3 regions of the Methylobacterium synurae genome follow, and region 1 is predicted to be linked to each of the others. Evidence: predicted binding sites of a transcription regulator. Region 1 holds the regulator's gene; each other region holds the start of a gene.
The links. Region 1 encodes LexA, which represses DNA repair genes until DNA is damaged. Its sites were predicted from a motif close to TGTTCNNNNTGTGTTCNG; they were not measured.
Positions count from the first base shown of each region.

Region 2: HBB12_RS10050 (single-stranded DNA-binding protein) is a predicted target of LexA. The motif match lies at 3,792-3,809, and genes of this name have one in related genera.
Region 3: parE (DNA topoisomerase IV subunit B) is a predicted target of LexA. The motif match lies at 2,523-2,540, and genes of this name have one in related genera.

Region 1 covers NZ_JAAQRC020000001.1:5,258,596-5,265,682, reverse strand. The annotation lists gene HBB12_RS24120 (molybdopterin-dependent oxidoreductase) at 1-2,507, shown strand, start outside; gene HBB12_RS24115 (NCS2 family permease) at 2,498-3,838, shown strand; gene lexA (transcriptional repressor LexA) at 4,068-4,805, opposite strand; gene uvrB (excinuclease ABC subunit UvrB) at 5,025-7,087, opposite strand, start outside.
Region 2 covers NZ_JAAQRC020000001.1:2,168,011-2,175,097, forward strand. The annotation lists gene HBB12_RS10030 (O-acetylhomoserine aminocarboxypropyltransferase) at 1-308, shown strand, start outside; gene HBB12_RS10035 (sensor histidine kinase) at 553-1,782, shown strand; gene HBB12_RS10040 (response regulator) at 1,998-2,432, shown strand; gene HBB12_RS10045 (O-acetylhomoserine aminocarboxypropyltransferase/cysteine synthase family protein) at 2,455-3,744, shown strand; gene HBB12_RS10050 (single-stranded DNA-binding protein) at 3,962-4,525, shown strand; gene HBB12_RS10055 (TadE/TadG family type IV pilus assembly protein) at 5,047-6,297, shown strand; gene HBB12_RS10060 (TadE family protein) at 6,327-6,776, shown strand; gene HBB12_RS10065 (TadE/TadG family type IV pilus assembly protein) at 6,794-7,087, shown strand, end outside.
Region 3 covers NZ_JAAQRC020000001.1:6,078,755-6,085,841, reverse strand. The annotation lists gene HBB12_RS27910 (outer membrane protein) at 1-193, shown strand, start outside; gene parE (DNA topoisomerase IV subunit B) at 377-2,461, opposite strand; gene HBB12_RS27900 (hypothetical protein) at 2,766-2,954, shown strand; gene treZ (malto-oligosyltrehalose trehalohydrolase) at 3,167-4,987, shown strand; gene HBB12_RS27890 (malto-oligosyltrehalose synthase) at 4,989-7,087, shown strand, end outside.

The DNA of each region.
Region 1 (7,087 bases):
ACGGCGTGCCCGGCACCCTCCACCCGGTCCAGGCGGCCTTCGTCGCCGCGCAAGGCTTCCAGTGCGGCTTCTGCACCTCCGGGATGGTGATGACGGCCGCCGCCCTCGACCAGGGCCAGCGGCGGGACCTGCCGGCGGCGCTGAAGGGCAATCTCTGCCGCTGCACCGGCTACCGGTCGATCGCCGACGCGATCGACACCGCCAACGCGATCGAAGGCCTCGACGGCCAAGTCCCGGCGCCCTGCCCGGCCCCCCGCGAGCACAGCCCGCCGGCTCCCGCCAGCGCCGCCATCGTCAGCGGCCGGGCGCGCTACACCCTCGACCTCACTGTTGCCGGCGCCCTGCATCTCAAGGTGCTGCGCTCGCCCCACGCCCATGCGCGGGTGCTGCGCATCGACGCGGCGGCCGCGCTCGCCCTGCCCGGGGTGGTGCGGGTGCTGACCCACGCGGACGCACCGGACCGGCTCTTCTCCACCGCCCGGCACCAGAACCCCGCCGACGATGCCAGCGACACGCGGGTGCTCGATTCGGTGATGCGCTTCGTCGGCCAGCGCGTCGCGGCGGTGGTCGCCGAGAGCGAGGCGGCGGCGGAGGCCGGCTGCCGGGCGCTCGTCGTCGACTACGAGGTGCTGCCGGCCTGCCTCGATCCCGAGCAGGCGCTTTCCCCCGACGCACCGCTCGTCCACGGCCTGCGCCCCACGGGGGAGGACGCGCCGCCGCTCCATCCCCATCCCAACCTCGCCGCCGAGGCGCATGGCGAGATCGGCGACGTGGCGGCCGGCCTTGCCGCGGCGGACGTGGTGCACGAGGGCACCTACCGCTCGCAGCGGATCCAGCACGCGCATCTGGAAACCCATGCGGCGATCGGCTGGCGCGATTCCGATGGACGCCTCGTCATCCGCTCCAGCACCCAGGTGCCGTTCCTCACCCGCGACGCGCTCTGCGCCCTGTTCGATCTCCCGCGCGAGGAGGTCCGGGTCGAGTGCGGCCGGGTCGGCGGCGGCTTCGGGGGCAAGCAGGAGATGCTGACCGAGGATCTGGTGGCGCTCGCGGTGCTCGCCACCGGCCGGCCGGTGCGCTGGGAATTGACCCGCACCGAGCAGTTCACCGCCACCACCACCCGCCACCCGATGCGGGTGCGGGTGCGCCTCGGCGCCCGCCGCGACGGCACCCTGACGGCGATCGACCTCCAGGTGCTGTCGAATACCGGCGCCTACGGCAACCATGCCGGCGGCGTGCTGCATCACGGCTGCAACGAGGTGATCGCGGTCTATCGCTGCGCCAACAAGCGGGTCGCGGGCTATGCCGTCCACACTCACACCCTGCCGGCGGGGGCATTTCGCGGCTACGGATTGAGCCAGACCATCTTCGCGGTCGAATCCGCCATGGACGAGCTCGCTCGCGCCTTGACGCTCGATCCGTTCGAGTTGCGGCGACGCAACGTGGTGCGGCCCGGCGACCCGATGGTCTCGACGAGCCTCGAACCGCACGACGTGCAATACGGCAGCTACGGCCTCGACCAATGCCTCGACGCGGTGTCGGCGGCCCTGGCCGAGCCCCCTCCCCCCGCCCCGCCGGGCTGGCGCACGGGCTCCGGCATGGCGCTGTCGATGATCGACACCATCCCGCCGCGAGGCCACTTCGCCGAGGCCCGGATCGCGCTCGGGGACGACGGGGCCTACGCCTTGCGCGTCGGCACGGTCGAGTTCGGCAACGGCACCTCGACGGTTCATGGCCAGATCGCCGCCGAGGCCTTGAGCACCACCCCGGACCGGATCGCCCTGCGCCAGGGCGACAGCGACGCGGTCGGGCACGATACCGGCGCCTATGGCAGCACCGGCATCGTGGTGGCGGGCCAGGCGACCTTGCGGGCCGCGCAAGGCCTGGCCGACATCCTGCGCCGGCGCGCCGCCGCCCGGTTCGGGCTCGATCCCGCCGCCTGCCGGCTCGACGGCGACGCGGTCACGGCGGGAGAGGCCCGGGTCCCCCTCGCCGATCTCGGCCCGGCGGAGGCGATCGGCCATGCCGACGGCAGCCCGCGCTCGGTGGCGTTCAACGTCCAGGGCTTCCAGGTCGCGGTGCATTCGGGAACCGGCGAACTGCGCATCCTGCGGAGCGTCCACGCCGCCGATGCGGGCCGGGTGATGAACCCGGCGCAGTGCCGCGGCCAGGTCGAGGGCGGCGTCGCCCAGGCGCTCGGCGCGGCGCTCTACGAGGACCTGGCGATCGACGGCGAGGGCCGGGTCGCGACCCCGTCCTTCCGCACCTACCACATCCCGGCCATCGCCGACGTGCCCCGCACCGAGGTGATCTTCGCCGCCACCCACGACGCGGTCGGGCCGCTCGGCGCCAAGTCGATGAGCGAGAGCCCGTTCAACCCCGTCGCGGCGGCTCTGGCCAACGCCATCCGGGACGCGACCGGCGCGCGGCTGACCGCGACGCCCTTCGCGCCCGACCGGATCTACCGACAGATCAGAGAGAGCGACGAGGAGCAGCGATGGACATGAAGCGCGACGCCGGCCTGACCCGGCCCCCGGGTTTCCTGGAGCGCACCTTCGCGCTCTCGGCCCACGGCACCACCGTGCGCACGGAGCTGCTCGCCGGGCTCACCACCTTCCTGACGATGGCCTACATCGTCTTCGTCAATCCCAACATCCTGGGCGATGCCGGGATGCCCAAGGGGGCGGTGTTCGTCGCGACCTGCCTCGTCGCGGCGATCGGCTCGCTGGTGATGGCGTTCTACGCCAACTACCCGATCGCGCTGGCGCCGGGCATGGGGCTCAACGCCTACTTCGCCTATGTGGTGGTGCTCCAGATGGGCTACACCTGGCAGGCGGCGTTGGGCGCGGTGTTCATCTCCGGCCTGTGCTTCATGGTCGTCACGCTGACGGGGCTGCGACGGATCATCGTCGAGGGCATTCCCCGCTCGATGCGCATCGCGATCACGGTCGGCATCGGGCTCTTCCTCGCGATCATCGCGCTGAAGAGCGCCGGCGTGGTGACGGCGAGCCCCGCGACCTTCGTGACGCTGGGCGACCTGCACAAGCCGAGCACGGTGCTGGCGGTGCTGGGCTTCCTGATCGTCGCGGTGCTCTCGGTGCGCAAGGTGCGCGGCGCGCTGCTTGCCGGCATCCTGACCGTGACGGCGTTGAGCTTCATCGTCGCCGACAACACCTTCCAGGGTGTGGCCTCGCTGCCGCCCTCGATCGCCCCGACCCTGTTCGCCCTCGACATCAAGGGCGCGCTGTCGGGCGGCCTGCTCAACGTGATCCTGGTGTTCTTCCTCGTCGAATTGTTCGATGCCACCGGCACGCTGATGGGCGTCGCCAACCGGGCGGGGCTGCTGACCGAGGGCAAGATGGAGCGCCTCGACAAGGCGTTGATGGCGGATTCCTCGTCGATCTTCGTCGGCTCGCTGCTCGGCACGTCGAGCACGACCGCCTATCTCGAGAGCGCGTCCGGCGTCGAGGAGGGCGGGCGCACCGGGCTCACCGCCGCCACGGTGGCGGTTTTGTTCCTGGCCTGCCTGTTCTTCGCGCCCCTCGCCGGCTCGGTCCCGGCCTATGCCACGGCGCCGGCCCTGTTCTACGTCGCCTGCCTGATGCTGCACGAGCTGGTCGATCTCGACTGGGACGACCTGACCGAGGTGCTGCCGGCCTGCGTCACGGCGCTGCTGATGCCCTTCACCTACTCGATCGCCAACGGCGTCGCCTTCGGCTTCATCACCTACGCGGTGATCAAGCTGCTCACCGGGCGGTTCCGGGACGTGAAGCCGGTGGTGTGGGTGATCGCCGCGGTGTTCCTGTTCAAGTTCGTGGCGACCGGCAGCGCGCACTGACGAGCGCGACGCCCTGAACCCTCCCCCCTCTGCGGGGGAGGGTGGCCTGCGGAGCAGGCCGGGAGAGGGGAACCACGCTTCCGGAGAGGTCGCGACCATAGTGACGGACGCCACCTGGATCAGCGTCGCGCTGCCCCTCTCGGCGGGACTTCGTCCCGCTGCGCTCACTCCGTTCGCCACCCTCCCCCGCAGAGGGGGGGAGGGTTCCCGCGCTTGACTGAAAGCCCCTTCAGTACTTCCGGACCAGGCTCACCAGCCGGCCCTGGATCCGCACCCGGTCGGGCCCGAGCACGCGGGTCTCGTAGGCCGGGTTCGCGGCCTCGAGCGCGATCGAGGAGCCGCGGCGGCGCAGGCGCTTGAGCGTGGCCTCCTCGTCGTCGATCAGCGCCACGATGATGTCGCCGGTATTGGCGGTTTCCTGGCGGCGGATCACCACGAGGTCGCCGTCGAGGATGCCGGCCTCGATCATCGAGTCGCCGCGCACCTCCAGGGCGTAATGCTCGCCGCTCGCCAGGAAGTCCGGCGACATCGCCACCGTGCGGCTCTGGCTCTGGATCGCCGAGATCGGCGTACCGGCGGCGATCCGGCCCATCACCGGCACGCTGACCGACTGGCCGTTCTCGTCCGACGCCGTCGCCATCGCGGGGATACCGGCCTGCCGCTTCGGCTCGTGAGCGCGCCCGCCCTCGACCACGCTGGGATTGAACCGCACCACCTCGGCCGTGGCCGCGACCGGCGCCGGTCCCGTCACCGTGTCGGGCAGGCGGATCACCTCGATCGCCCGGGCCCGGTTCGGCAGGCGGCGCAGGAAGCCCCGCTCCTCCAGGGCCGTGATCAGGCGGTGGATGCCCGATTTCGACTTGAGATCGAGGGCGTCCTTCATCTCGTCGAAGGACGGGGGCACGCCCGTCTCGCGCATTCTCTGCTGAATGAAGCGGAGCAGGTCCAACTGCTTACGCGTGAGCATGTGACACTCTCATCCCCGCGCTGCCGCGCTCCGGAAACAAATCGCGAACATGGTAAGCGTTCCGCAAGTGTTCCGCAAGCGGCTTCGAAAAAGCGGCGCGAGGGCGCAGCAACCGGGGTGATAGACGGGGATGTCACGGGTCGATCGGACGATGAGGCACGTTCCGCGCGGTGTTCGACCGGCGCGGGACTGTCCGCCGCGCCGGTCCGAGCCTGCGCCTCAGCCCCGCCCCTTGCGGCCCTTGTATTTCGGCTTCTGACCAGGAAACCCTTGCGTCGAGCGGCCGGTCGGGCGCTCGGCGTAGGTGAACGGCACCTCGCGGTCGGTGCCCGGGCCCATGTCGTCGAGGTCGGGCTGGCGGATGCGGGTGCCTTCGTCCGAGACGCCCTTGCCGCCCGGACCGTAGCCGAGCGGTTCCGCACCCCGGCGCTTGCGCTTGGCGCCGAAGCGGCCGGCCTCGCGCTCGACATCGGCCTGCTCGGCCATCGGGTCGTCGGCGATGGCGAGCTCGGTCGCCTGGAGCCGCTTGAGCTCGTCGCGCAGGCGCGCTGCCTCCTCGAAGTCGAGATCGGCGGCGGCCGCCCGCATCCTTTTCTCGAGGTCGGCCATCACCGCCTTGAGGTTGTGGCCGACCGTGACGGCGGATTTCGCCAGCCCCGTATCGACCTGGACGTGGTCGCGCTCGTAGACGCTCTCCAGGATGTCGGAGATGTTGCGCTTCACGCTCTGGGGCGTGATGCCGTGCTCCTCGTTATAGGCGAGCTGCTTCTTGCGCCGGCGCTCGGTCTCGGCCATCGCCCGCTCCATCGAGCCGGTGATGTGGTCGGCGTAGAGGATGCAGCGGGCGTCGGCGTTGCGGGCGGCCCGCCCGATGGTCTGGATCAGCGAGGTCTCGGAGCGCAGGAAGCCTTCCTTGTCGGCGTCGAGGATGCCGACGAGGGCGCATTCCGGGATGTCGAGGCCCTCGCGCAGGAGGTTGATGCCGATCAGAACGTCGAAGGCGCCGAGCCGCAGGTCGCGGATGATCTCGATCCGCTCCAGCGTGTCGATGTCGGAATGCATGTAGCGCACCCGCACGCCGTTCTCGTGCAGGTACTCGGTCAGGTCCTCGGCCATGCGCTTGGTCAGCGTCGTCACCAGCGTGCGGTAGCCGGCGGCCGCCACCTCCTTCACCTCGCCGAGCAGGTCGTCGACCTGCGAGCGGGCCGGGCGTACCTCGATCACCGGATCGACGAGGCCGGTCGGGCGGATGACCTGCTCGGCGAAGACGCCGCCGGTCTGTTCCAGCTCCCACTTCGCCGGCGTCGCCGAGACGTGGATCGATTGCGGGCGCATCGCGTCCCATTCCTCGAACCGCAAGGGTCGGTTGTCGAGGCAGGAGGGCAGCCGGAAGCCGTACTCGGCGAGCGTCGCCTTGCGGCGGAAGTCGCCCCGGTACATGCCGCCGATCTGCGAGACCGTGACGTGGCTCTCGTCGGTGAAGACCAGGGCGTTGTCGGGCAGGTACTCGAACAGGGTCGGCGGCGGCTCGCCGGGCTTGCGGCCGGTGAGGTAGCGCGAATAGTTCTCGATGCCGTTGCAGGCGCCGGTTGCCTCGATCATCTCGAGGTCGAAGGTGCAGCGCTGCTCCAGGCGCTGGGCCTCGATCAGCCGGCCCATCCGGGTCAGCTCCTCGACCCGCCACTTCAGCTCGTCCTTGATGCCCTTGACCGCCTGCTGGAGGGTCGGGCGCGGCGTCACGTAGTGGCTGTTGGCGTAGACCTTGACGAACTTGAGCGTGTTGAGGGTCTTGCCGGTGAGCGGATCGAACTCGGAGATCGACTCGATCTCGTCGCCGAACAGGCCGATGCGCCAGCCGCGATCCTCCAAGTGGGCCGGCCACAGCTCGATCACGTCGCCCCGCACCCGGAAGGTGCCGCGGGCGAAGTCGGACTGGATGCGCTTGTATTGCAACGCCACCAGGTCGGCGACGAGCTGGCGCTGCTCGATCTTCTCGCCGAGGCTGACGGTGAACGACATCGCCGTATAGGTCTCGACCGAGCCGATGCCGTAGATGCACGAGACCGAGGCGACGATGATGACGTCGTCGCGCTCCAGGAGCGCCCGGGTCGCCGAGTGGCGCATCCGGTCGATCTGCTCGTTGATCGACGATTCCTTCTCGATGAAGGTGTCGGAGCGCGCGACGTAGGCCTCGGGCTGGTAATAGTCGTAGTAGGAGACGAAGTACTCGACGGCGTTGTCGGGGAAGAAGCTCTTGAACTCGCCGTAGAGCTGCGCCGCCA
Region 2 (7,087 bases), 3.1 Mb from region 1:
AGAGCGACCGCTACCATCAGTTGCACAAGCGGTACTGCCCGCACGGCGCCGGCGCGGTGTTCACCTTCGGCCTCAAGGGCGGCTACGAGGCCGGCGTGGCGCTCGTCTCGAACCTCAAGCTGTTCTCGCACCTGGCCAATATCGGCGACACCCGCTCGCTGGTGATCCACCCGGCCTCGACCACCCACCGCCAGCTCACCGACGAGCAGAAGACCCGGGCCGGCGCCGGGCCGGAGGTGGTGCGCCTCTCGGTCGGGATCGAGGATCCGCGCGACCTGATCGCCGATCTCGACCAGGCGCTCGCCTGAGCCGCCAGGGATTCGGTTTTCGCATCGCGGAGCGATCGATCGGACACCGGATGACCGGCCGCGACGATCGCACGCGGCCGGCGCACCTGCCGTTGTGGGAGTGCGGACAGGGAAAAATTCCCGCAAGCATTGCGGCCAAGCCTGGTCCCGTGATCTATTGGGCACGTTCAGTTTCGGCGCCGGGTGAGCCGATCCGCGCCGGTCGGGACGCATGCCGCCCGGAGCGGGTCTGGAGGCTGGTGCGATGGTCGCCCACGACGCCGACGCCGAACGCGCCTCCCGCGACGAGGCCGCGCGTCGGCGCGCGATCCGCGAGGAGACGGCCCGCCTGCGCGCCCTGCTCCGGGAATCCCGGGATATCGAGTCCCGGGACTTCGAGCCGCGACAGGTCCCAGATGTCCGGCCGGCCCGGAAGGCATGGGGACAGCCCGGCTTTCCCGGCTCGCCGGCCGAGTGGGAGGCGCGCCTCGCCACCGCCGAGGAGCTGAACGCGCGGCTGCGCGCGAGCGAGGCCTTCACCGCCCGGCTCCTGGCGGCGAGCCGCGACGGCATCCAGGTGCTCGCCCTCGACGGGACCGTGCAGTGGCTGAGCGAGGGCGGCCGCATCGCCGTGGACAAGGCCGATGCGCCGGTCATCGGCACGCCCTGGGCCGCCTCGTGGCCGAACCCCGAGGACCGCACGACCGCCGAGGTGGCGCTCGCCGCCGCGCGGGCCGGGCGCACCGGCCGCTTCCGCGCCCCGTCCGGCCATAGCGGCGATCTGCGCTGGTGGGACGTGGTGGTCTCGGCCATCCACGGGCCCGACGGCGCCCCGGAGCGCCTGCTGGCGGTCGCCCGCGACGTGACCGAGGCGCAACGAGCCGAGGAGCAGCAGGCCCTGCTGATGCAGGAGATGGCGCACCGGGTGAAGAACACCCTGGCGCTGGTCCAGGCGGTCGCCGCCCAGACCCTGCGCAGCGCCCCCACCCTCGACGTGGCGATGGAGGCGTTCAACGGCCGGCTGATGGCGCTCTCCGACGCCCACGACGTGCTGATCCGCGGCGCCTGGGCGGAAGCCGACCTCGCGGCGGTCGTCGCGGGGGTGATGGCACCGCATATCGATGCGGTGGCCGGCCGCTTCGCCGCCGCCGGGCCCGGCGTCAGCCTCGGGCCGCGCTCGGTCCTGACCCTGTCCCTGATGCTGCACGAACTCGCCACCAACGCGGCGAAATACGGCGCCCTGTCGAGCCCGGCGGGCCGCGTCGCCGTCACCTGGAACCTCGCGGAGGAGGCCGGGACCGTCCTGCGTCTGCGCTGGCAGGAGAGCGGCGGCCCGCCCGTCGCGCCGCCGACCCGCGGGGGCTTCGGCTCGCGGCTGATCCAGCGCAGCCTGGTGCACAGCTTCGGCGGCCGGGTCAGCCTGCGCTTCCCGCCCGAGGGCGTCGTGATGGACCTCGAAGCGCCGCTCGCGGCGATGCAGGATGGGACTGCGTAGCCGTCACCAGGACGGGACCGTGTAAAGGTCGCCTGAACGGGCCTGCCTGGCAGTCGCCGGAACGGGGCAGAGTGGTCTTCTATGAGGAAGTTCGAGAATGGTTCCGGCAGCGGGGCACCCTGACGCACGGTCCGGCGACGCGTCCGGCCACGCTTGACCCCCGGCATGCGGCCCCATAGGCAGCAACCTTTCGCCCCCCGCCCGCATTGGCCGCGATGACATCTGATCCGGACCGAACGCCCCACGACCTGCCGCCGGAGGGGCCTGCCTCTCCTTGCGACGCGGCGCCCGTGGTGCTCCTCGTCGAAGATGACGGATTACTGCTGATGGAGGCCGCCGACACCCTGGCGGAGGCCGGCTTCACCGTGCTGGAGGCCCCCCACGCCGACCACGCGCTCAAGGTGCTGGAGAGCCGCCCCGACGTCGAGCTGCTGATGACGGACGTCGACATGCCGCTCGGCTCGATGAACGGCTTCGCCCTCGCCCGCCTGGTGTCGCGGCGCTGGCCGCGCATCCCCGTGCTGGTGGTCTCCGGCATGGGCAGCCCCGGCCCGCACGACATGCCGCCGGGCGCGCGCTTCATCCCCAAGCCTTACGCGCCCTCGGCCCTGGTGCGGACGCTCCACGACACCGTGCGCCGCGCCGCCTGAGCTATTTGTACGGACGACCCCAATGACCGATCCGACCAAGCTGCACTTCGCCACCCGGGCGGTCCATGCCGGCACCGCCCCGGACCCGGCCACCGGCGCCCGGGCGCAGCCGATCTACTTCACCAACGGCTTCGTGTTCGAATCGAACGAGCAGGCCGCCGACATCTTCGCCATGCGGGCGACCGGCTTTTCCTATTCCCGCGGCTCGAACCCGACCGTCGCGGCCCTGGAGCGCCGGGTCGCGGCTCTGGAGGGCGCCAAGGCGGCGGTGGCGGTGGCCTCCGGCCAGTCGGCGATGCTGCTCGTGTTGATGACCCTGATGCAGTCGGGCGACGCCTACGTGGCCTCCTCGCGGCTGTTCGGCGGCTCGCTCGGGCTGATGCGCCGGCTGGAGGGCCGCTACGAGCTGGTACCGCAATTCACCCGCGGCCTGACGCCGGAGGATTTCGAGGCGGCGATCACGGACAGGACCCGGGCGATCGTCTGCGAATCGATCGTCAATCCCTGCGGCACGGTGATCGACCTCGAAGGGGTCGCCGCGGTGGCGCACAGGCACGGCCTGCCGCTCGTCGTCGACAACACGCTGGCCTCCCCGGCCCTGATCCGGCCGATCGAGCACGGTGCCGACATCGTGGTCCACTCGACCTCGAAGTTCCTGTCGGGCTCCGGTACGGTGATCGGCGGCCTCGTCTGCGACGGCGGCCGCTTCGACTGGAAGGGCACCGGCCGCTACAACCTGATCAACGAACCCTGGCCGGATTACGACGGCCTCGTCGTCTCCGAGCGCTTCCCCGAGACCGCCTTCGCGGTCGCCTGCCGGCTGTTCGGCCTGCGCGACCTCGGTCCCGGCCTGTCGCCGATGAACGCCTTCCTGACGCTCACCGGCACCGAGACCCTGCCCCTGCGCATGGAGCGCCACTGTTCCAACGCGCGCGCGGTGGCGGCCTTCCTGAAGGACCATCCGAAGGTCGCCTGGGTCAGCTACCCGTCCCTGCCGGGCCAGCCCGGGGAAGAAATGGCGAACCGGTATTCCCCGATGGGCGCCGGCTCGATCTTCACCGTCGGCTTCAAGGGTGGCGAGACGGCGGCAAAGACATTCATCACCGGGCTCAACCTGATCTCGCACCTCGTCAATATCGGCGAGATCAAGTCCCTGGCGATCCATCCGGCGACCACGACCCACCGCCAGCTCCCCGCCGCCGACAAGGAGGCCGCCCGGGTCGGCCCGGACACGGTACGGCTGTCGATCGGCCTCGAAGCGATCGAGGACCTGATCGCCGACGTGGCCCAGTCGCTCGACGCGCTCGACTGAACGTCCGCGCCGTCCGGATCAGCCCCGGACGGCGCTTGCCTCATCCTCCGAACAAATGTAGAACACACTCCGGCCGTCGGCATGTGTGTAGTGGGCAAAACGGCGCCCCTGCCCTTGCCGGTCCCGGCCTGTTCGGCCCAACTCGCGGAACCGAAGCGGTGGTCCGCGGCGTCGGCCGGGCTTGCGCCCGAGTGAGATGGAACGAGAGGAGAGCGCGATGGCGGGCAGCGTGAACAAGGTGATCCTGGTGGGCAATCTCGGGCGCGACCCCGAGACCCGCCGGCTGGCCTCCGGCGATCCGGTGGTGAACCTGCGCCTGGCCACGTCCGAGTCCTGGAAGGACAAGGCGAGCGGCGAGCGCAAGGAGAAGACCGAGTGGCACTCGGTCGTGATCTACAACGAGAACCTGGCCCGCGTCGCCGAGCAATACCTGCGCAAGGGCTCGAAGGTCTATGTCGAGGGCCAGCTCCAGACCCGCAAGTGGCAGGACCAGTCCGGCGTCGAGAAGTACACGACCGAGATCGTGCTGCAGCGCTTCCGCGGCGAGCTGACCATCCTCGACGGCCGCGGCGGCGGGGCCGAGGGCGGCATGTCCGAGATGGGCGGCGACGACATGGGCGGCGGCCAGATCAGCCGCGGCGGCGATTACGGCGGCGGCGGTGGCGGACGCAGCAGCGGTGGACGCTCGTCCTCCGGCGGCGGCGAGCGGCGCCCGGCCCCGTCCTCGAGCGGCGGCAACCAGAAGCGCTACGACGACCTCGACGACGACATCCCGTTCTAGAGCGTTTTTCGACGAAGTGGATACCAGTTCGTCGGAAAATGCGGCAAAATCAATAACCTAGAGAGCTTCGCGATTGCGATGCGATCGGGGAATGCTCTAGGTCATCGTATCCTGCGCGGCGGGCCGGGTTCCGGTTCGCCGCCGGCCGCTCGAGCGAGCGACAACGACGCGCAGCGCCCGGCCACGATGTGGCCGGGCGCTGTTTTGCGTCATACGCTTTCGATTTGATCGCTTCTTCACGCAAAAAAGCGGTTCCGCTCGCGTGTGCGGAGCAAAGCTCCGCCGACGCGGCCTGGTGATATGGTGTCCGAAAGTAATCTGCTGGAAAGCATATCCGGCCGAACCTGACCGGAATCCGCGGTTGGGCCGGCTGGCCTCGCGGGGCGGCTGATACGGACTGACGCAATTTGTACGCAGATCATCGAAATACGCGCACAGGCTTTAATGTTTGATTAGAAATTATAAACACATTGTGTGAATAAATTCAGCGCACCCGGACAGGGCGGCTCGCGGAGACAAGGATGCGTTTCGATCCCGGGAGCCGCTCGCGATTCCTCGACGACCGGACGGGGATCACGACGGTCCTGTTCGGCATCCTGCTGCCAATCCTCATGGTGGGCATCGGCGGCAGCATCGAGCTCGCCAGGGCCGTCGAGTACAAGCAGCGGCTGATCTCGGCCGCCGATCTGAGCTGCCGACAGGCCGAGGTCTATGTCGAGAGCCTGAACGGCCTCAGCATGCCGAACGGCTACGTCGCGACGGTCCAGTCCTACGCCGACAGGAACGGTTCGGAACGAAACTTGTCGGCGACGGCGCAGATCACCGCGACGCCCACCGTCTCCTCCGCAATCCTCACCGTCCCGCCGCTGACGGTCCGCCCGGGCAACATCCACGTCGTGGCGAACGGCTCGGTCGGGCTGTTCTTCAAGGCATTCCTCAACAAGGACAGCTTCGATTTCACCGTCATGCGCGACTGCGCGGTCCAGGCCACGTCCTCGTCCGGTCCCCCGACGGTTCTGATGTCGGAATCCTTCGAGGGCTATGCCGGGCAACTGGTCGGGGGCTGGGGCGTGTTCGGCACGATGTCGAAGGCGAACTGCCCCAGTTCGCTCTGCCAGGGACAGTCCTGGGGAACGACGAATGCCGGCGTCGAGGTGGATCAGCTCTCGGCCATCGCGACGGGCGACGGCGTCCAGTACGGCCAATCCTTCGCCGAACTGGACAGCGATTGCAGCAACAGGGTCGGCACCCAGACGGCGGCGCAGAAAACCGCTTGCGCTCAGAAGAACCAGACGACGAACTCGTCGATCAACATGACGTTCGATCTACCGGTCGGGTCCTACGAGGTCCGCTACGTCTATACGGCCCGAAAGAACGTCGGCGCGTATCAGTACCCGAACGACACCGTCATCTGCTCGAACCCGCAGGACACCGACGGCCTGACGCGCGACGGCGATGTCGCAAAGAATGCGGCGGGCGTGAGCACCGTCTCGCTCGATGGCCAGACGAGACGTATCGAACTCTGGGTGGAACCCAAGACGAGCCAATATAAATCGGACGATCAATCATTGACCGCCGCGTCGAATCCCGATTACGTAAAGCAATATATGGCCGATGTCTGCATCTGGTCGAAAACCTGGATCGAGAGAAGCTATAAATTCAGCGTGACCAAGAAGCAGGAATACCGAATATCCTGGCGGGCGGCCGGGCTCGACGACAGTTTCGGCGGGCTGATCGATTACCTGCGCTTCTGCCAGAATTCATGCCCGTGATGCCGCCTCCATCGTGCCGAGTACAGGCGATGACGCCCGCAGCCAGGATGCTGAAATGCAGATCCGGAGCGACGGCGGTCGAGTTCGCCCTGATCGCCTTTCCGTTGGTGATGCTCGTGCTCGGGTTGCTGCAATTCGTGATCTATTGCTACCTGCAGCAAACCGTCAGCGACGCGCTCTATCAGACGGCGTCGGACCCGGAGCCGGAGCTTCTGACGCAGGACAAGTCGGGATATACTGCCAAGTTCTGTGCCAGGATCGCATTCAGCGAAAACTGCCTGAGCCAGACCACCGGAATCAAGATCGAGGCGATGAAGCTCCCGAACGTGCCGACGGCGGCGACCGCGATCACCGGAAGCACCTTCGACACGGGGGCGAGCCAGGACGTCATCCTGCTGCGTGCGACGATGGCGGCCCCGAGGATCATCCCGCTGATCCCGGAACTGGTCGCGAAGGACTCGGTCATCTTCCGCCGATAGAGCTGTGAGTGAGCCCGATGCCGGCCCGCCTCGACACGTTCCTGCGCTCCCGCCGAGGCACGGCTTCGGTGGAGTTCGCCATCATCGGCAGCCTCGCCCTGCTGATGATGGCGGGAACGCACGACATCGTCTTCATGGTCAGCACGAAGCGGGACGTCGACCGGGCTTCCGTCGTCATCGCGCGGGCGATGTCGACCTGCCAGAGCTCGAGCTGCATGTCGAACCTGATCGACGCCTACATCACGCGTCGGGCCAATACGCTCGTCCGTTACCCCAATGCGGCGATCGACATGTACATGATCCAGAAAAAC
Region 3 (7,087 bases), 820 kb from region 1:
CAAGGTCGAAGGCCTGTACGTGAACCTGGATCAGGGCAACCGCAACAACGGCGCCTTCGCCGTGAACAACGCCGGCAACGTGGTCGGCCTCGGCTCGCCGGGCGTGGTCGTCGTGAACGCCGGCCCGGTCCGTCGCGAGACCGAGTTCGCGGTCGTCCGCGCCGGCCTGAACTACAAGTTCAACGGCTTCTAGTCGTCGCTTTCCGTCAGGTCGACGGAGCGGAGCCCGGCCTCATGGCCGGGCTTTTCGCGTTCTGGCGGCGTCGCATCGGCAGTGCCGGCTGTCCCAGGCAAAAACGGCCCGGTCGCGTGAGCGGCCGGGCCGTTTTCGCGGCGTGGTCCGGGGGAGGGCGGTGCCGTCCCCCGGGGGCCCGTTTCAGATGTCGAGCTCGATCTCGTCGGCGAAGACAGCCCGCTCGGAGATGAAGGCGAAGCGGGCCTCGGGCTTGTTGCCCATCAGCCGCTCGACCGTGTCGCCGGTCGCGACCTTCGCCTCTTCCACCACCTCGACCCGCAGGAGCGTGCGCTTCTTCGGATCCATCGTGGTCTCCTTGAGCTGGCCGGGCATCATCTCGCCGAGGCCCTTGAAGCGCCCGATCTCGACCTTGCCCGACTTGAAGGTGGTCTTGAGCAGCTGCTCTTTGTGCCGGTCGTCCCGGGCATAGGCGCTCTTGGCCCCTTGCGTCAGCCGGTAGAGGGGCGGGACGGCGAGGTAGAGGTGCCCCTGCTCGATCAGCTCCGGCATCTGCCGGTAGAAGAAGGTGATGAGCAGCGAGGCGATGTGGGCGCCGTCGACGTCGGCATCGGTCATGATGATGACCTTCTCGTAGCGAAGGTCGTCGTGCCGGTACTGCTTGCCGATGCCGCAGCCCAGCGCCAGGATCAGGTCGGAGAGGAGCTGGTTCGCCCCGAGCTTGTCCCGGCTCGCCGAGGCGACGTTGAGGATCTTGCCGCGCAAGGGCAGGATCGCCTGGGTGGCGCGGTCGCGCGCCTGCTTGGCCGAGCCGCCGGCCGAATCGCCCTCGACGATGAAGATCTCGGAGCCCGCGGCCCCGGCCTTCGAGCAATCGGCGAGCTTGCCGGGCAGGCGAAGCTTGCGGGTCGCGGTCTTGCGGGCGACCTCCTTCTCCTGGCGCCGGCGCAGGCGCTCCTCGGCCCGGTCGATCACCCAGTCGAGGAGCTTGTTGGCCTGGGCCGGGGAAGCGGCGAGCCAGTGGTCGAAGGCGTCGCGGATCGCCGCCTCGACGATGCGGGAGGCCTCCAGCGTCGCGAGCTTGTCCTTGGTCTGGCCCTGGAACTCCGGCTCGCGGATGAAGACCGACAGCATCGCCGCGCAGGTCAGCATCACGTCGTCGGCGGTGACCGAGGCCATCCGCTTGACCTGGCCGACCCGCTCGGCGTGGTCGCGCAAGCCCCGCAGCAGGGCCACCCGCATCCCGCTCTCGTGGGTGCCGCCCTCCGGCGTCGGGATGGTGTTGCAGTAGGAGGACGAGAAGCCGTCGTCGTTCGACAGCCACGCCATCGCCCATTCGAGCGAGCCGTGGCTGCCCGGCTTGGTGATCTTGCCGGCAAAGACCCCGTCGGCGACCAGCTCCTTGCCGTCGATCTCGCGGGCGAGATAGTCCTTGAGACCGGCCGGGAAGCGGTGCACGGCCTCCGCCGGGACGTTCTCGACGCCCTCCAGCAGGGCGGGCGCGCAGCGCCAGCGGATCTCGACGCCGCCGAACAGGTAGGCCTTCGAGCGCGCCATCTTGAACAGGCGGCGCGGATCGAACCTGTGCTCGCCGAAGATCTCGGCATCGGGATGGAAGCGCACCTTCGTGCCGCGCCGGTTCTGCACCCGCCCGATCGTCTCGATCGGCCCCTGCGCGTGGCCGCGGGAGAAGGTCTGGCGGTAGAGGGTCTGGTTGCGGGCGACCTCGACCTCGAGCACGTCCGAGAGGGCGTTCACCACCGAGATGCCGACGCCGTGCAGGCCGCCGGAGGTCTCGTAGACCTTCGAATCGAACTTACCCCCGGCATGCAGCGTGGTCATAATGACCTCGAGCGCCGACTTGCCGGGGAATTTCGGATGCGGGTCGATCGGGATGCCGCGGCCGTTATCGGTCACGACGAGGCAGCCGCTCTCCTCCAGTTCGACCTCGATGAAGCTGGCATGGCCCGCCACCGCCTCGTCCATCGAGTTGTCGATCACCTCGGCGAAGAGGTGGTGGAGCGCCTTCTCGTCGGTGCCGCCGATATACATGCCGGGCCGGCGCCGCACCGGCTCCAGCCCCTCCAGCACCTCGATCGCCGAGGCGTCGTAGCCGGCCTCCGCCGCGTCCACGGGCGCGGACACGGCGACGGGCTTCGGGCGCTTCACCGCCTCCGCCTTCAGCGGATCCGCCGGCGGCTTCGGCTCTGGCGGCGTCCCGGGCGGCTTGCCGCCCGCGCCGAACAGGTCTCGTGCGGCCTCGCTCACGCGACGGCCTCGCGGTGGGGGAAGGGCTCTGGCAGCATTCGAGGTCATCCTTTCCCTATACCGGAACAAACGCGGAACAAAAAGGGCCTTTGAGCAGCGTCGGGGTGTGACGAACGGGCATGGTCGGGCGGCGCGGAATCGCCGCGCAGCAGAACCCGTACCAGAGTCACCGAGACGTAAACAAATTCCCTTAAAGCTCGGTGACGCGCGCGATACCCCGCGGAACCTCGGCCGTCACCGCCCGTTGACCGGACGGCCGCCCCCGACGCCGGACGGGATCGCGCGCCGCAGGAGCGTTCCGACGATGAAAGCCGTCAACCGCCACGCCCGTCATCTCTCCCTCGCCCGCGCCGAGCAGGCCGCCGGCCAGGCCTTCGGCTTCGCCGAGGAGGGCGTCGCCGCGGCGGCGGCCGGGATCGGGCGTATGGCGATGACGGCGACCGGCGCAGCCGTCGCGGTGGCCTTCGCGGCGACCCTCGCCTGGGCGTTCTGAGGCGTCTTAACGCTACGAGGCGATCCCGCGCGGCCGTTCCCGGCTGGTGTCGTTCCGGACATTGCCGACGGCGCGGGCCGCCTTAGCTCCCGCATTGCAGCGCGGTCGCCGCAATGCGGGACGATCCTGCGGAACCTGCTCCCAACCACCGAATTTCCTGAGCGGCGCCCCACGCCGTTCGCACACTCTTGCTTTCGAAGGATGGTGGCCCGATGCGGCGCACCCACAGCATGCCATTCGGTGCGGAGATCGGACCGGAGGGGGTGCGCTTCGCCCTCTGGGCGCCGACCGCCAAGAGCGTCGCCCTGGTGCTCGACGGGCAGGAGCATCCGCTGGACGATCAGGGCGAAGGCTGGCGCCGTCTGACGGTGCCGGGACTGCGGGCCGGGGCCCGCTACGGCTACCGGATCGACGGCGACCTCGTGGTGCCCGATCCCGCCTCGCGCTTCCAGCCGGAGGACGTGTCGGGGTTATCCGAGGTCATCGACCCCGCCGCCTTCCCGTGGACCGATCGGGATTGGGCCGGGCGTCCGTTCGAGGAGACGGTGATCTACGAGTGCCATGTCGGCACCGCGACGCCGGCGGGCACCTATGCGGCGCTCGCTGAGAAGCTGGAATCCCTGCGCGACCTCGGCGTCACGGCGATCGAGCTGCTGCCGCTCGCCGATTTCAAGGGCACCCGCAACTGGGGCTATGACGGCGTGCTGCCCTACGCGCCGGATTCGGCCTACGGCACCCCGGACGACCTGCGCCGCCTCGTCGACCGGGCGCATTCCCTCGGCCTGATGGTCTTCCTCGACGTCGTCTACAACCATTTCGGCCCGGCCGGGAATTACCTCCACGCCTATGCCGAGACGTTCTTCACCGAGCGCCACCCGACCCCGTGGGGCGCCGGCATCAACTTCGACGGCAAGACGTCCGGCCAGGTGGTGCGGGACTACTTCGTCCACAATTCGCTGTACTGGCTGGAGGAATTCCACTTCGACGGCCTGCGCTTCGACGCCGTCCACGCCATCCAGGACGATTCCGACAAGCACTTCCTCGCCGAACTGGCCGAGCGGATCCGCGCGGCATATCCCGATCGCCCGATCCACCTGATGCTGGAGAACGAGGCCAACCAGGCCCGCTGGCTGGAGCGCGATCACGCGGGCCAGCCGGTCCTGCACAGCGCGCAATGGGCCGACGACACCCATCACGGCTGGCACATCCTGCTGACGGGCGAGGAATCCGGCTATTACGAGAGCTTTTCCGACAAGCCGGCGGCGCATCTCGCCCGCAGCCTGGCGGAGGGCTTCGCCTACCAGGGCGAGCCGTTCAAGACCCTCGACAACCATCCCCGCGGCGAGCGCTCCGGCCACCTGCCGCCGTCGGCTTTCGTCACCTTCCTGCAGAATCACGATCAGGTCGGCAACCGGGCGCTCGGCGAGCGGCTGAGCCACCTCGCCGATCCGGGCAAGCTGGCGCTCGCCCGCGCCGGGCTGCTGCTCAGCCCGCAGATCCCGATGCTGTGGATGGGCGAGGAATGGTCGGCCTCGACGCCGTTCCTGTTCTTCGTCGATTTCGCCCCCGACGAGGAGCTGAACAAGGCGGTGCGCGACGGAAGGCGGCGCGAGTTCAAGAGCTTCGCCGCCTTCGCCGACGAGGAGAAGGCGAAGACGATTCCCGACCCCACCGCCGCCGAGACGTTCCGGCGCTCGACGCTCGACTGGGCCGAGCGCGAGGCTTCGCCGCATCGCGAGGTCCTGGCCGACACCACCGCGCTGCTTCACCTGCGCCAGCGCGAGGTGGTGCCGCTGTTGAAGACCCCCTGGCAGGGCGGCCGTTACACCCTGCCGCGGCCCGACGTGATCGACGTCACCTGGGCCTTCGCCGGGGGCTCCTTGCGCTTCGTCGGGGTGTTCGGCGGCGACGCGTACGAGCCGGGGCCGCTGCCCGGCCGCATCATCTGGCGCTCCCCTGCCGTCTCGCAGAATGAGGACGGCGCCCTGGTCCTGCCCGCCTGGTCGGGCGTGTTCGTGAAAGAGGTGCGTTGAGATGGCCGTGACCGAGGATGTCGTCGCGCGGCTCGCCGATGAGGCGGGCATCGCTGCCGACTACACCGACGCCTTCGGCCAGCGCGTCGAGACCCCGCTTTCCGTGCGCCAGGGGCTGCTCGCCGCCCTCGGCCTGCCGGCCGGCTCCGAGGACGAGGCGCGGGCAAGCCTCGCGCGGATCCGCTCGTTGCGCCAGGGCTTGGTGCCGCCGCTGGTCCCGGTCGAGGCCCGCCGCGCCGTGCGGGTAAAGGTGCGGGCGGAGGCGAGCTCCGGCACGCTGAGCTGGCGCATCGTCGACGAGCGCGGCACCGCCCGCGACGGGCGCGTGGCCTTGAACCCTGAGACCGCCGCGATCGAGCTGCCGCCGCTCACCCCCGGCTATCACCGCCTCACCGTGAGCCTGGGCGACCGGCGCGCCGAGGCGACGGTGATCGCAGCACCCCAGCGCTGCTGGCGTCCGCGGGCGCTCGGCGACGAGGGTGCCCGCGACTGGGGCCTCGCCGCCCAGCTCTACGGCCTGCGCTCCGACACCAATCTCGGCATCGGCACTTACGCCGATGCCGGAAGGGCCGCGGCGGATGCCGGCGCCCGGGGCGCGGCCTTCTTAGGGTTGAGCCCGGTCCATGCCCTGTTCTCGACCGACCGGCAGAAGGTCTCGCCCTACTCGCCGTCCTCGCGGCTGTTCCTGGAAACCCTGTTCATCGATCCGAGGTCGCTGCCGGGTCTCGCCGGCAGCCGGGCCGAGCGGCTGATGACGGAGTCCGCCTCGGAGATCGCCCGCCTGCGCGACGCCTCCCTCGTCGATCATGCCGGGATCTGGCAGGTCTTGAGCCCGGTGCTGGAGGCCCTGTGGCAGGATTCGCCGGCCCGGGCCGGGCGTGACACCGAGTTCCTCGCCTTCCGCGCCGCAGGGGCTGAGAATCTGGAGGCCCATGCCACCTTCGAGGCTCTGGCCGAGCATTTTTCGAAGATGGGCGCGAACTGGCTCGGCGACTGGCCGGAGGCCTATCGCCGCAACGGCACGCCGGACGTCTCCGCCTTCGCCGCCGAGCACCAGGAGCGGGTGTCGTACCACGCCTGGCTGCAATTCCTCGCCGACCGGCAGCTCGCCGCGGCTTCCGCGCAGGCGCTCGCCTCGGGCATGCGCCTCGGCCTCTACCGCGACCTCGCAGTCGGCGCCGATCGCGGCGGCTCGGAGATCTGGTCGCATCCGGAGCGCTTCGCCGCCGGCCTGTCGATCGGCGCGCCGCCGGACATCCTGGCGCCGCAGGGCCAGGATTGGGGCCTGCCGCCCTTCGACCCGCTGGAACTGGAACGCGACGGCCTCGCGGCCTTCCGGGCGCTGGTTCAGGCCAACATGCGCCATGCCGGCGCGATCCGCATCGACCACGCCTTCCAGCTCACCCGCCTGTTCCTGATCCCGGTCGGGCAGGGGGCGAAGGCCGGTGCCTACGTGGCGATGCCGTTCGAGGCGATGCTGGCGGTCCTGCGCCTGGAGAGCCACCGGGCGAAGTGCCTCGTCATCGCCGAGGACCTCGGCACGGCGCCCGCCGGATTCTCCGACGCGCTGATGCAGGCCGGCATCCTGAGCTACCGCATCCTGTCCTTCGAGCGGGGCGAGGGCGGCCGGTTCAAGCGACCCGCCGAGTATCCGCGCGACGCGCTCTGCGCCATCACCACCCACGACCTGCCGACCTTCGTCGGCTGGTGGCGCGGCGTCGATACCGAGCTGCGCCAGTCGCTCGGCCTCTACGACGCCGAGCGGGCGGGCGCCGAGCGCGAGGAGCGGGTGCACGAGCGCCGGCGCCTCGCGGAAGCCCTGAACCAGGAAGGCCTGGTCCCGACGGCGGATGTCCCCGACCAGCCGCCCTTCGAGGCGGCCGTGCGCTTCCTCGCCCGCGCTCCCTCGGTGCTGACGGCGGTGCAGTACGAGGACATCCTGGGCGAGGTGAGCCAGGCCAACATGCCGGGCGTCACCGAGGGCTATCCGAACTGGCGCCGCAAGCTCGACCGCGACCTCGACGCGATCGCGGCGCCGGGCGGGCCGCTCGCCAAGCTCGCCGCCTCGCTCTCGTCCGAGGAGCGGGGCCCGCGCTCGGG